DNA from 3 places in the Paenibacillus sp. FSL R5-0636 genome. Region 1 is predicted to be linked to each of the others. Evidence: riboswitches for the same ligand, from Rfam matches in the RefSeq annotation. Region 1 holds a riboswitch; each other region holds the start of a gene.
What was found. Region 1 has a riboswitch for cyclic di-GMP ahead of MKX34_RS01900 (anti-repressor SinI family protein). Riboswitches for the same ligand answer to the same signal wherever they lie in the genome.

Region 1 (4,719 bases):
AATCTCCTGTTTTACTGTCGTGCAGCACCAGATGGCGATGTGCGAAGGTTCCGCGTTGGGCATCTTGACCGCTCAGTCGGATGGGCGTCCCATTTTTCAAAATGGTAGCGAAGGCTAACGTTTCAGCCAGTGCCCAGTCGACCTTTTCACCCTCATTCAGTGCATCTTTACGACGTTGTAAAATGCGCTCCAGCTTCGGATAAACCTGGAATCCAGCTGGAACCGTCAACAGTTCACGATTGATCTCCTGCAGGCTGGAGATGGATACCGCTGTAGTGTTTGCCGCTGCGCGGTCCGTTTGTAGAGGAATGAAGGCTTTGGGTTCTTTTTTCTTATGATTGCCTTCCTTCATATTATCGTACGCACGCTGCAATACGCTTTCTGCTTCAGCATTCATCTTTTGTACGTCTTCGGCGGTAAGAACCTTTTCGTTTTTCAGTCTCTCTGCATAAACCTTGTAGACGGTCGGATGATTGCGAACCTTGCCGTAGACAATAGGTTGTGTGGTTTCAGGATCATCCATTTCGTTGTGACCATGACGGCGGTAGCCGATGAGATCAATTACGAAATCTTTTTTGAATTGATGGCGGTATGCGCTAGCTAAACGTACGGCTGCTACGCAGGCCTCTGGGTCATCAGCGTTGACATGGACTATCGGGATTTCATACCCTTTGGCGATGTCACTCGCATAATGCGTAGAACGGGAATCTTCACTTTCAGTCGTAAAACCAATTCGGTTATTAACAATGATATGGATCGTCCCACCATTTTGATAACCTTGAAGTTTGCCGATATTAAGCGTTTCTGCAACAATTCCTTCACCTGGAAAAGCAGCATCACCATGCATCAGCACCGCCATAGCTTTACTGGTATCAATCTTCGGCAATCCTGCAGTGCTCCGGTCTTCTTGTGCGGCACGAGTGAAACCTTCCACGACAGGATTGACGAATTCCAAGTGACTTGGGTTATTCGCTAGTGTTATTCTTGTGCGTACGGTTTCTCCTTCACGGACAGCACGGTCTGCACCGAGATGGTATTTCACATCACCTGTCCAGCCATAGTTAATGCCTGTGGAGCCTTCGGAAGGGAAAAGCTCCTTGTTCGGAGAATGATGAAACTCTGAAAATATGATATCATAAGGTTTGCCCAAAATATGTGCAAGAACGTTGAGGCGACCGCGATGCGCCATGCCCATCAAAATATGCTCTGCACCGTCATGTGCAGCAGCGCGTACGATTTCGTCTAACATCGGCACAAGAGCATCATTGCCTTCAAGACTGAAACGCTTCTGACCTACAAAAGTCTTGTGGAGGAAGGTTTCAAATTGCTCTACCTGAATCAGGCGGTTCAGGAGCTCTTTGCGTTCTGTATTATTCAGGGGTGCTGGTGAGCTGGTGGATTCTGCCTGTCTATTTAGCCATTGCAGTTCTTTTTCTTCATGCACATGCCCGAATTCATAGGCGATAGTCTTGGTGTATGCCTGACGCATACGTTGCACGGCATCCCACCCGGTATGCACATCATTCGGCGCATTTTCCCATATAAGCGTGGCAGGTAGTGCAATCAGGTCTTCGCGGGTCAGCCCATAGGTTTCAGGCTCAAGATATTTTGCCATGGGATTCTGATCGCGTACCAGCGGATCAATTTCAGCGGCCATATGGCCATATATACGAATATTGGCGATTAGCTTGGAAGCTCTTACTGCTTTTCTAAGCCATTCGGTGTCTCCCGAGATGCGCGGCTGAGGAGCCGGTTCGCTATCCGGAGTTAGGGGAGGGGGTCCCGAATTTGTAAAAAGCTCGCGATAATTATTTTCTACGGTGGAGGGATCTTTCACAAACTGTTCATATCTTTCTTGAATGTAGCCTAAATTGGGTCCGTAATACTTACTCCAAATGGATTCGTTATAGGGCTCTTTGGCTGCCATGAATACATCCTCCTTAACGGATGAACTCCATACGTGACATTTTGTGTCAACGCTTACTGGAGCTGTGATGATTGCGGTTTCATTTCTCATCTTATTGTGCTACTTTCAGCCACTGTAATCAATTCATTCTTTCGTCCAATACGTTCGCAAAATGGTATAGGTTAGCTTGTTCTAATGAAAAGAAGGGTGTTTCTTCTCATTACCCATTCTAAAGGCCTATTAAAATGATTCTATTATCCTTATTTTTAACTATTAGGTCAGTAAATATTTATTTTGCTAGTACAATTTATTTTATGTAACGGACGAGTATCGTGATAATCGGACAAGATCTTTGAAAAAAAATCTTTTATTTTTCGTTTTTAAAATAGAAAGTAACCAGGAATCGACACACTTTTCCGCTTTCTTTTTGTATAATGTTATTGCAGATAGTAATATTATAGTTTTTTAAGCAGATCCTTTCGTGAAAAGGGTCCAGTAAAAGGTAAACTTGCCGAAAGGCAGGGGCACAAAGTCGCGGGTCTAAGGTAGAGATACTATGACAGCCGGATTGCCTGGGGACGTAAAATCTTAGGGGGAGATTTTTTGGAAAAGTCCAACCAGGGTAGCAACAGAGAACAGCAGTTTATTGATCTGGATCAAGAGTGGGTACATTTATTATTAGCAGCTAAGAAGGCTGGCATTAAGGCAGATGAAATCCGCCAGTTCTTTCATGAGAAAACTGTGCAGATCGTGCAGTAATACATTAGAGGGGTTACATATCGAAAAAGGGCACAGCGGTTCTTCGCTGTGTCCTTTTTCGATATGATTTAGTAGAAGAGAGGATCGTACCAGATTAGTAGGAAGTATTAATCCTTTTGATCGAGCTTCCATTTCTGATAGTCCAGAAATTCTTTGAATTCGCGTTTGCTAATGCCTGAGTCCATAGCTTCCTGCACCAATCGGAACCATTCCGAATCTAAATGTGATTCCTCTGCATCATTTGGTTCTCCATAGAGTAGGGCATGAATGGATACCTGAAGCGCGTCAGCGATCTTTTCGATAAACTGGATGGATGGATTGGATTGGATGTTTCTCTCCACGTTGCTAAGATACGACTTAGCCACATCTGCTCTGTCCGCAAGCTCAGATAGGGAGAAACCCTTGTCTAGGCGGAGCTGCTGGATACGTTGGCCCATATTCTGTGGCACTATGCTGACGCCCCTCCGTAATTTTTGTTATTAGTATAGCAAATATCAATAAATCGGACAAAGTTTATTGTAAAGAGAAGAGCAGCAATCTGCTTATCCGTGGCCGGATTCAGGATCTGCTGCTCTTCGAGTATTTTATTAAATTACTTTATTGATCTTAGTAGTCTTTTTTCGCACCTTGTTTAGCTACGAAATCCCAAGTCAGTGTTAAGCTATCGCCTTGGAAAATATTTTGATCTTGGTTATTTTCCACAAATTCGAATTGGACGGAGAAGCTGTCATTGGTACCGGCTTTAATACCGGATGCTTCGGTAAAGAGTTGATCCCAACCTGTATTTTTTACGAGATCCGGATGCTGACTTTTTAAAGCAGCAAGTGTAGTCTCATAAACTACATTTTCAGGAGAGACGATAGGTACTCCTTTATCATTATTTCTAAGGAATTTAACTTTAATGAACTCGGCTAAATCCAGGTAGTTATCTCCTTTAGCATCCGTGATTTGAGTCGATGTATTCAGAATGATAGATCCGATATCGAGCGAACCATCGTTTTTCAATTTGAAGGATTTAGTTACAGTATCACCTGGTTTCAGGTTAGGAATATTAACGATGACAGAAGGGTCGGAGTTCAGATCGAGTGTACCCGCTGCGAATGTAGCTGTGCTTTGCGCAGTGTCGCTAAAGTATGCGAAGGTTCCTCCGCCGATTAATGATAAACCCAGTGCTGCAGATGCTACGCCAAGACCCAATGTTTTCTTGATACCCATAATAAAATTCCTCCTCAAATTTGTGTTTGAATTTTTTATAAAATTTATATATTGTATCTTCCGGTTCGTAAGCGGAAGTGGACAATCAACTTAGGGCTGTGTTTCTGTTGGGGACGGTGAGGCTGGCAGTAGGGCAGCATTTTTCTTTTCTAATGCAGCTACAGCCTTCCAAGAGGTATACAGAGCATAGAGCAGAAGCATCAAGCCAGGCACGATCATGAGGACTACACTTCCAGCTTTGGAAACCGCGAAATTCATAGCGTAACCGACATAGGGTACAGTGACCCCGGTATACTGAGCTACAACATTCGCAGAACTGGTAGGGTTCATGTCGGGTGCGTCGTTGTTATCGCCTTTAGTGCGATAAACAGCTTCACCAGTAGCGTTATTGACGGTCGCTTCTACAATCCGGTGAGTAATGAGCAGATTATCTTCGTTCCTAAAGGTGATGACATCGCCTGGTTTGAAACGATTCATATCCCCTCCGGGTTTTAATGCGACAATTGAGCCTGTCTGAATTCCTGGTTCCATCGATCCTGAGAGTACGGTTTTGATCTCATATCCGAAGAAAGCAGGTTCACCACCGGAGGCCTTGGATAACACTACGGCTGCCACCAGCAGAATAAAGATCACAAGCATTAAGCTCGATAAGGTATTATTGATAATTTTTTTAATTCGCATCTTATTCTCCACCTTTCTCAGGTTGAGGGTCCGAAGGAGCTTGGGTTGCTACCGGCGGGGTAGTCGTACTGTCTTCCGCCTTTGGCGTCTCTTGTGGAGCCTCTTGCTGAGGAACATCTTTTGGAATTGTGAGCTCTTCACCAATTTCCGGCTTAACC
Region 2 (4,719 bases), 600 kb from region 1:
TAATTAAGTGCCTCTAATTCGTCATGAAGGAAGAGCTGATCGGGAATCTCTTTAATATGATTGTTGTACATGCTCAGTTCTAGCAGCGGATTGCTCTCAAACACGACATCTGGCGTTTCAATAAGTCCTTTTCCGTCAAAATTATATTTCATGAATGGATCTCCTTTGTAATTTGTATTGGCATCAAGCCTATGTGACAACGTTACGATAGAATATAACAGGATGATGATTTATTATCAGTATGTTGGCATACAAAACTATGGAATGTGTTAGAAAGGAATAATGAGATGGAAGCTTCTTTTTGGACTGGCACTCGCTTTTTTCAAGGTTTACCCTCGGAGAAGATCGAGGCGGTCTCAGGATTATTCACTTATAAGGCATATTCTAAGGGGACCCTGGTGTTTGCAGAATCAGATCCGGGGGATTATGCCTACATTATCTATTCGGGGATTATAAGGGTGTACGCTACCACGAAAGGGAAAGAGCATACCGTAGATCTTTTTGGAAAAGGCGATTTCTTTGGCGATCTGGAAGTGATCCATCCCTCCAATATAAGAGTGCTGTCTGCGGTGGCTATGAATGATACTGTATTATTTGAGATTAAACATGAGCTTTTTAAGCAGATGCTTGCCGATTACCCGTTGATTAAGGAGCAATTGATGCTGCTGCAAATGGACCGTTTATTTTTATCGAATCGGTTATTACATGAAATGAAATTTCATGATGCGAGAGCGCGTGCGATATTTACGCTGAGAAGACTATACCAAAGATTTGGAGTAGAGGAGCAAGGCAAACAGAGGATTGATCTTCGATTGACCCATCAGCAGTTCGCGGATATGATCGGAACGTTAAGGGAGACGGCTACCCTTGTGCTTAAAGATCTGCAAGAGCAAAAGATTATTGAGATTCAACATCAGCAGATCACCGTGTTAGACGCGACATATTTACTGGAGTATACGGATTTCGATTGAGAAGAGCCGTTCCGGGATCTTTTTCAGAGAATCGATTATTAAAGGGGTTATGAATATGGCTTGTAATCATTGTGTAGTAAGAGAGCTGAATTTTCAAATCAAGGCTCATGGTGAGCTTAATCTTAGGGTTTTACCTGAGGTTATTCATCACTTGAGTAGAAGTAATACGATACATAAGGTAGAAGAAAATGTGATTACGATTAAGGAAGCTGAAGCGCGAGATCTTCTAGATTTCTGTAACGATCATATGGAGTCCGGGAAAATTGAATTTCGTATAGATGACCAAGCATGGAGACCTCTATCCGAGATGTCTACTGTAATGGATATGAAGTGGATTGATGAGGTTATCACTAAGGGTCTTGTTACTTGTTACTTCCAACCGATTGTGAACGTAAGGGAAGAGATTTTTGCATACGAGCTTTTATCGAGATTTAAAAAAGAAGATGGATCCCTTATCTATCCTAATGAGATCTTTGCGGCAGCACGGAATCGTGGGCGTTTATATGCTTTAGACCGGTTATGTAGAATGACTGCCGTAAAATATGCTGCGCCCTTAAATAAAAAAACGTTTATTAATTTTATCCCTACATCAATTTACGCTCCAGAGTTCTGCTTAAGATCAACCGTTGAACTGGCCAATCAATTAGGCGTCGACCCCTCTCTTTTTGTCTTTGAAGTTGTTGAGACGGAGAAAGTGGATGATCTCGCTCATTTGAAAGCTATTTTGACATATTACAAGGATCGGGGATTTGAATACGCTTTAGATGATGTTGGTGAGGGCTTCAGCACGATCGAGATGTTATTGGAGCTTAAACCTCATTACATGAAGTTAGATATGAAATATGTTCAAGGCGTGTCCAGTGATCCGAACAAACAGAAAATAGCTAAACAATTTTTAGAAAAGGCTTTAGAAATCCAATCTGTTCCTTTAGCAGAAGGTGTGGAGTTTAGAGAGGACTTTGAATGGCTTAAGCAGAGTGGTTATCAGTTGTTTCAGGGATATTTATTTGGAAAGCCTGATCCTATTCCCAAACAGTAATCCTAATGAGTATATATCGGTCCAGAGGATGAGATGAATTTCAGGTCAGAGTCTGAGTACAGCCAACCCCCGGGGTTGTATAATTTAGGTAATTTGAAAAGGGGGACGGGATGGATATGAAATGGCATCAATTTGTAACGCGCTGGGCGGATTCTAGGGGCTTTGATGGACGAGAAATTGATTATCAATGGCCTTCTCCCTCATTTCCGGTCATCAGTATTCGTAGTAATTTAGGGCGATACTCAGGTCAAAAGTATGGTCATGGAAGTAAACCCCGTGTAAAGACAGCTGTTGGTTTAATCGCTATTGGAGATGTAGCTGTCGGATTGATTTCCATAGGTGCGATAAGCGTGGGCGTACTTTCCTTAGGAGCAATATCACTGGGAATGTGGTTAGCGATTGGAGCAATAGCACTTAGCTGGCTTGGCTTCGCAGTGGGAGCGATTGCGATTGCAGGAGTGGCTGTAGGAGCGATCGCAATCGCGGAAAAAGCGTTGGGGGCCATCGCCATAGGGGATACGGCGTTTGGTGCGATAGCGATAGGCAGGATCGCTGGGGGTGCCATAGCTATCGGACAATGGGCATATGGTGTAATCGCAGTTGGCGAACATGGTTTCGGATTAATTCCCATCACGGGCGATGTGTGGAATTGGTTCCGGCGTTTGTTCGGATCGGGGAGTTAATTAGACCTCCAGTCCTAAAGGATCCCATTCTCTTCCGGGATAGTCGATAAATAATATCTATCACATGAGAAAAACTAATTGCAATTACCTATACTCATTTCATACCAATTAATCATGCGATCAGATCTAGGCTTATGTTACTCTTTGAATGTATTCGAAACTTCATAGGCAAACCTATGGAAATGTAGGGACGCAAAGCTATAGGGACTAAGGTTATCATAACTATTGTCAGCCAGCTGCCAAAGAGTGTGTAACGCTTTTTGTTAAAATATAAGAAAGTATAAGTTATACACCTATACTTAATATCTTATATTTCTCGCTTAAACGCTTACCGTCCTTATAAGGACGCCGAAGACGTTTATGCTTGTTAAGGTTTAATAAAAATTAAGTCTTAATTTTTAGGCGACTTTATACGCAATCAAGCTACTCTTTTGGGGTAGTTTTTTTTGTGCCCATTTTTGGGCACTGGAGAGATTCATATGACATCTGGGGGTAAGAAGAGATGAAGAAAATGATTGCGATCGCTACATCGGCGGCCATGTTGGCCAGTTTTTCGAGTGAGGCAGGTTATGCTTTAGCAAGTGAGGCAAGCAAGGTAAATGTAACAAAAACAGTCGCGCAAAGTAAGGTCAACTTATTAAGCAACGCTTCGGTTATTCCGTTTGAGCTGTACGGCAAGGATGTTCTAAATGCCTATAATGAGGTTTTTAGAATGAATCCAGCAAATATTAAAACCATCACAAATAACGGTGGCAACTACTCAGGCTCACCTATAGCTAAGGCTATGGATGGGGATATGAGCACGCATTGGGAGACTGGCAAACCGAATAGTTCAACGTTTACGAATGAGGTTGTGTTTGTTTTCAATGAGTCCACTGAATTAAATAGAATGGTCTATGCCGCTAGGCAATCTGGTGCTAGAGGTAAAGGTTTTGCTCAAGAATTTGATATCTATGGCTCCACTACCGATGCGGGTGATTTCACACTCGTGTCTTCTGGAGAATATACAGGCTCAACCGGTGATGTAGTGGAGATTCAGTTCGCACCTACGGCTTTTAAGAGACTTAAATTTGTCTTCAAAAAAGCGAACCAAGATTGGGCGAGTGCGGCTGAGTTTTCTTTTTATAAAGAGGATAGTGTCTCTGCTAAAATGAAAAATTTATTTACAGATGATACCTTGAGCCAAGTTAGTGCTGCCTTTAATACGACAGAGAAATTAACAGCTTTAGAGAATGAAGTGCAGGCACATCCACTGTATACGCAGTTTAAAGAAGAGATAGAGAATGCAAAGATCCTTTTGGAGAACCATCAGGTAGACGCAACGGCAGCCAAGGTTTCGAAGCTAAAAGGGTATGGTACAGCCTATGAAAATGCCTATAGCCAAGCTTATAGAATGCCAAATGCAAACGTATCAAAAGTAACGGTGAACGGTGGAAGCTACCCAGGTACGAAGCCTGAATATATGCTGGATGACCAGCCCACTACGCATTGGGAAACGAACAAAAACAATGATGCAAGCTTCACGAATGAAGTCGTGTTTGAACTAGCGCAAGCGGAAGTGCTGGACAGAGTGGCTTTTTTGGCTAGAGATAACCGCAAAGGATTCCCAGAGGCTTTTGAAATCTATGCATCAGAGACGAGTAAAGGAGAGACCTTCCAACTTGTATCTAGCGGAACCGCGATTAGTACCAATGATTTTCTGGAATTTAAATTCGAACCGACGAAGTTTAAAAGATTAAAATTTAAGTTCACAAAAGCTAATATTAACAGACCTTTTGCGGCTGAATTTAGATTTTATACAGAAGATAAAGTAAGCGAAGCTGTAAATGGTATTTTCACAGATGGAACGATGAGTGCGGTTGTGTCTGCTTATAATAACGTTGCAAAAATCAATGAATTGGAGGAAGCGGCAAAAGTACATCCGCTCTATCCAATCCTTAAAGATTCATTGGAACTAGCTAAGAAGCTGGTTAATGGCGAGGTTCAAATCGAAGGTACCATCATAGAGGCGGAGCAGCGTGGAGAT
Region 3 (4,719 bases), 2.7 Mb from region 1:
CTACTTTTCCTTTTAAAGTCATGTTCTCAATCCTTTCTACACTTGTTTTTCTCTAAATGTTCTGTATTTAATCCTTACCTTATATAAGTATAATTCTTTAATATGACATCAACTGACATATATAATATAATAATTAATTAAGAACTGACTAACATTTATTAGGAGGAGGAATGTTCCCTTAATGAGAGCCGATCGTTTGTTATCCATCTTACTTTTGCTGCAAAATCGTGGAAAGATGACGTCCCGTGAGCTAGCCCAGACCTTAGAAGTGTCTGAACGAACTGTGTTTAGAGATATGGAAGCCTTATGTACAGCAGGAATACCGATTCTTGCCGAACGGGGACGCGAAGGGGGCTGGATGCTCACGGAAGGATACCGAACCTCGTTAACGGGTATGAAGCCCTCAGAGATTGCTACTCTGCTGCTGTCCGCAGACTCCTCGATTTTAAAAGATCTGGGTATACAAAACGACTTTTCTTCTGCCGTACTCAAGCTGGAGGCTGCTTCGCCATCTAGGACGAATAATCCAGCCAGTTACCTAAGCCAGCGCATCCATATTGATGGTGCCAGCTGGCACCCTTCCGACGAGACCTATCCGTTCCTATCTATCCTGCAGGAAGCTGTTTGGGAAGATCGTAAAGTAAAGATCACTTACCCATGGAATGACGAGACGAAGGAACGTTTTATTGAACCTCTTGGGTTAGTCGCAAAACGTGGAGTTTGGTATGTAGTGGCACGAACCGAGGGTGAAATGCGGACTTTTCGCGTGTCAAGATTAATACAAGCTGAAGCAACTAATGAATCATTTGTCAGACCTGAGACTTTTGATTTAAAAAGCTACTGGGAACAGTCGACTTTAGCTTTTAAAGCAGCTCTGCCAAAATATGTAGTGAAATTAAAGGTGAATGAGTCTATTCTTAAAGAATTACAACGTGAAAGATATGTAACTATAACTTTAGTAGAACCCTCTGCTAATACTGGGTGGATGAACGTAGAGGCCGAGTTTAATACTATAGAATCTGCCTGTCGTATCGTACTCTCTTTTTCTCCTTCAGTTATTGTTTTAGCTCCTACCGAACTAGTAGGGATGGTAAAGTCTGCTATTAAAACAATTTCCACAATATATGAGGAATTTTGACATGAATTCTAAATATCTACTACTTAAAGAAGATTTATGACACTTCTCTATAGACCAATGACCTATAAATCCCCTATAATAACACCATTACATAAAATTTAATAAGGGGGACATTTTACCAATGAGCTGGATGCACAAACTTCCGTTAAAACAAAGAATTGTTGCCGGATGTTACCTCGTTGCCGCACTGTTTGCTATTCCTGTCTTAGTTACGTTAATGATTCTAGGTCAATTTCTCGTAGGAATTATACTAGTAGTTGTTCTTGCAGGTCTGACTTTACCTGTTGCTCGCTTCGTGGAGAGAACGCTTACATCATCTTTTGATGATATTGCTAATGTATCTCACAGTATTTCGAAGGGGGATTTCACTAGCAGAGCGGACGAAAATGGTTCAATGGGTGACGTAAGCCGCTCCTTTAACACAATGATTGATAAGCTCAAGAAGATTCTGACCGATGCATCGCAGATCACCCGTCAAGTAATGGATGCAAGCCGCGGAATCGAAGATAAGAACCAGAACCTGAAAATTGTTATGGCACAAGTAGCCTCTTCTTCTACCGAGCTCGCTCTTGGTGCAAATGAAATATCTACGGATATCGCTGATATGACAGAATCCATTAAAGACATTGAGACCAAAGTATCCAATTATACGAACTCCACCAAAGAAATGAACAGACGTTCAATACATACCTTAGAACTTGTTGAGCAAGGGCGCCAATCCGTAGATACACAGGCTGAAGGCATGCGTAAAAACATAGAGGCTACACAAAAAGTGGCTGATACTATTGAAGCTCTCTCACAAAATGCCCGCGGGATTACGATGATCACCAAGACCATCACAGAGATCGCTGAGCAGACCAACCTGCTGTCACTCAATGCCTCCATCGAAGCTGCTCGTGCCGGAGAGCATGGTCGGGGTTTTGCCGTTGTCGCTCAAGAGGTTCGCAAGCTTGCTGAGGAATCTACGGCTTCCACAAAAGAAGTATTCGGTTTGGTCCGCAGCATTGAGTCAGATATTAAACAAGCCATCGATAATATCGCCATCAATGAAGAGGTTGTGCAGGTTCAGAATGAAATGATCACTCAATCTGCCCATATTTTCGCACAAATTGTACAAAGCGTGCAGTACATTACCGAGCAAATCTCTTCATTCTCTGCGGAGAGTGATCTTATGCTAGAAAGTGCCTTGAAAATTTCCAGTGCAATTGAGAATATCTCAGCAATCACCGAAGAAACCGCTGCAGGCACTGAAGAGGTATCGGCGGCTATGAATGAACAGATTAATGCCCTGCAGTCTGTTGCAGAAGAAACGGAAAAAATGACCCAGGCCGTATTTAATCTGCAAAAAACCATTCATATCTTTAAATTCTAGTTCAAAACTATCAACTGCCACCTAAGCTGAGTCTTAGGTGGCAGTTTTTTTCGCGAGGCAAAACTTCATCTCTTGGACAAGACTTTCGTCAAATTTCGAGTTTTTTTAGCGGATTATGTTGACAAAAATTAATGAGGAATATATTGTAAAGGAAAATTATTCTTATCAACTATAAATTAATATTGGCAAAATCCTCGAAAGAGGATGACGCAAAACCATGGATCTACAGCCTCATTTTTTCGTTTGAGGCCATGATTGCCAGGTTGCAGAGGAACCAGGACGGCTGAACTATTGTTCAGTCTTAGCGGCGCCTTATGCCACCAACCTGTGCTTACTATAGAGCACAGGTTTTTACTTTTTGAGTATATTGATCTATCGTATCTATTCGGTAGATTAATAACTAATATATATCAAAAAACTTGTGAGGTGTTTCTTTTGAAGACAGTCGCAGATTACATGGCGGAAGCACTACGTAACCTAGGAGTCACCCATTCTTTTGGGATCATTGGCAAATCGATTTGTCCAATAGTTCTAAAGATGGTCGATTACGGTATTGAATTTATTCCCGGTAGACATGAAGCAAGCTCCGGATTCGAAGCAGCAGGGTATGCGCTGAAAACGGGTAACCTAGGCGTAGCATTTGGTACTTCTGGTCCTGGTGGAACTAACCTGCTCACAGCAGCAGCTCATGCGAAAGCTAACAACCTACCTGTCCTGTTTATTACTGGCCACCAATCCATTACAGAGCTTGGAATTCCTCAATGTCAGGACTCCACCTCTTTTCTGGCTGATTTAGCTGATATGTTCAGACCTGCCACCTTGTTCAGTAAATTGGTTGAACGTGGGGATCACTTTGGTACTATTTTTAATCATGCGATTTCTGTGGCCCTGGCCAAACGGGGTCCTGTTCATCTTTGTATTCCTTTTGATGTACAAACTGAAGTATTGGAAGAATGCAATATTGTAATCCCTGAAAGAGAGTCTCTAATTAGTCAAGCAAATATCGATAGAGTCATCGATGCTATTCAAGCTGCTAAGAATCCTTTGATTATTGCGGGTAAAGGAATTAACCGCTCCGGAGCACATAAAGAGCTTGTTCAACTCGCAGAAACTTTTAATATTCCTGTAGTAACATCTCCTGGTGGAAAAGGGGCTATAGTCTGGGATCACCCGCTCTATCATGGTCCTATTGGCGTTGGCGGTTCGACCCACGGGGATGATTTATTGAATAAAAGCGATCTGTTTATAGTGCTTGGATCACGTTTAAGTGATATGACCATCTGTAATCTTAAACGGGAGAATCATCCAGCAACTTTAATTCAATTTGATATTGATCCAACCTTTGTCGGAAAAATCCTATTGTCCAAAACGATACCGGTCACTGGGGACCTGCGCGATAATTTGGTGCACTGCCTAAATCATATTGACCCCAGCACAATCACCAAACGTGAGGCTTTGGCCGATGCTGATTATTCAGAAGAGCTTCCAACCCTCAAGAATCTTTCACTGGCTTCAGTAATGAGCACTTTAAGTGATTTGATCCCTTATAATAATTCAATTTTCGTTGATGATGGAAGCCATGGATTCCACGCTGCAAAATGGTACAAGGTTAAGAAACCGGGCAGCTTTGTTTTTGATGCTTATTTTGCTTGCATGGGTAATTCGATCGGCATGGCTATTGGTGCAAAAGTTGCAGCTCCTGAAGAAACTGTCCTCTGCATTACAGGTGATGGTTGTTTCATGATGCTCGGCGCTGAGATTAACACCGCTGTCTGCAAAGATATCCCTGTCATCTTTATCGTGGTCAATAATAAGCAACTAGATATGGCTCTTAAGGGTATGGAGAAAACCACAGGTCGTATCGATGGAACTCTATATGAAGTACCAATGGACGCCGTGAAATTCGCTGAATCTCTAGGTGCTAAAGGCTACAAATGTGAGACTGCGGATGAATTCACAGCTGCAATTAAAGATGCGGTAGCTCTAAACCATGTTGCCGTTATTGAACTACTAACAGACCGTGATGAAGTCCCTCCGACTGCACACCGTACTTTGAACCTAAACTAGGAGGCTAACCATGAAGGAAAATATCAACAGTGGTCTCAACCACTTCACGAATCTATCAGGAGACTATGGCGCAAAAGCACTAGCTCCAATTAAAGACCACTTCCCTGACTTGGCTGAATTTATTATGGGGAATGCCTATGGC

Region 2: linked by a shared signal. The riboswitch ahead of MKX34_RS31415 (NPCBM/NEW2 domain-containing protein) and the one ahead of MKX34_RS01900 (anti-repressor SinI family protein) in region 1 are both predicted to bind cyclic di-GMP.
Region 3: linked by a shared signal. The riboswitch ahead of MKX34_RS21880 (thiamine pyrophosphate-binding protein) and the one ahead of MKX34_RS01900 (anti-repressor SinI family protein) in region 1 are both predicted to bind cyclic di-GMP.

The regions. Positions count from the first base shown of each region.
Region 1 is NZ_CP150232.1:430,207-434,925, forward strand. Features, by position in the region: gene MKX34_RS01895 (2-oxoglutarate dehydrogenase E1 component) at 1-1,927, opposite strand, end outside; cyclic di-GMP riboswitch class I at 2,398-2,482, shown strand; gene MKX34_RS01900 (anti-repressor SinI family protein) at 2,510-2,665, shown strand; gene MKX34_RS01905 (helix-turn-helix domain-containing protein) at 2,773-3,102, opposite strand; gene MKX34_RS01910 (TasA family protein) at 3,272-3,880, opposite strand; gene MKX34_RS01915 (signal peptidase I) at 3,971-4,561, opposite strand; gene MKX34_RS01920 (hypothetical protein) at 4,563-4,719, opposite strand, start outside.
Region 2 is NZ_CP150232.1:6,894,249-6,898,967, reverse strand. Features, by position in the region: gene MKX34_RS31435 (leucine-rich repeat domain-containing protein) at 1-152, opposite strand, end outside; gene MKX34_RS31430 (Crp/Fnr family transcriptional regulator) at 288-971, shown strand; gene MKX34_RS31425 (EAL domain-containing protein) at 1,123-2,010, shown strand; gene MKX34_RS31420 (hypothetical protein) at 2,121-2,693, shown strand; cyclic di-GMP riboswitch class I at 2,851-2,937, shown strand; gene MKX34_RS31415 (NPCBM/NEW2 domain-containing protein) at 3,196-4,719, shown strand, end outside.
Region 3 is NZ_CP150232.1:4,789,497-4,794,215, forward strand. Features, by position in the region: gene MKX34_RS21865 (SDR family NAD(P)-dependent oxidoreductase) at 1-22, opposite strand, end outside; gene MKX34_RS21870 (YafY family protein) at 182-1,138, shown strand; gene MKX34_RS21875 (HAMP domain-containing methyl-accepting chemotaxis protein) at 1,260-2,510, shown strand; cyclic di-GMP riboswitch class I at 2,685-2,781, shown strand; gene MKX34_RS21880 (thiamine pyrophosphate-binding protein) at 2,937-4,577, shown strand; gene MKX34_RS21885 (carboxymuconolactone decarboxylase family protein) at 4,588-4,719, shown strand, end outside.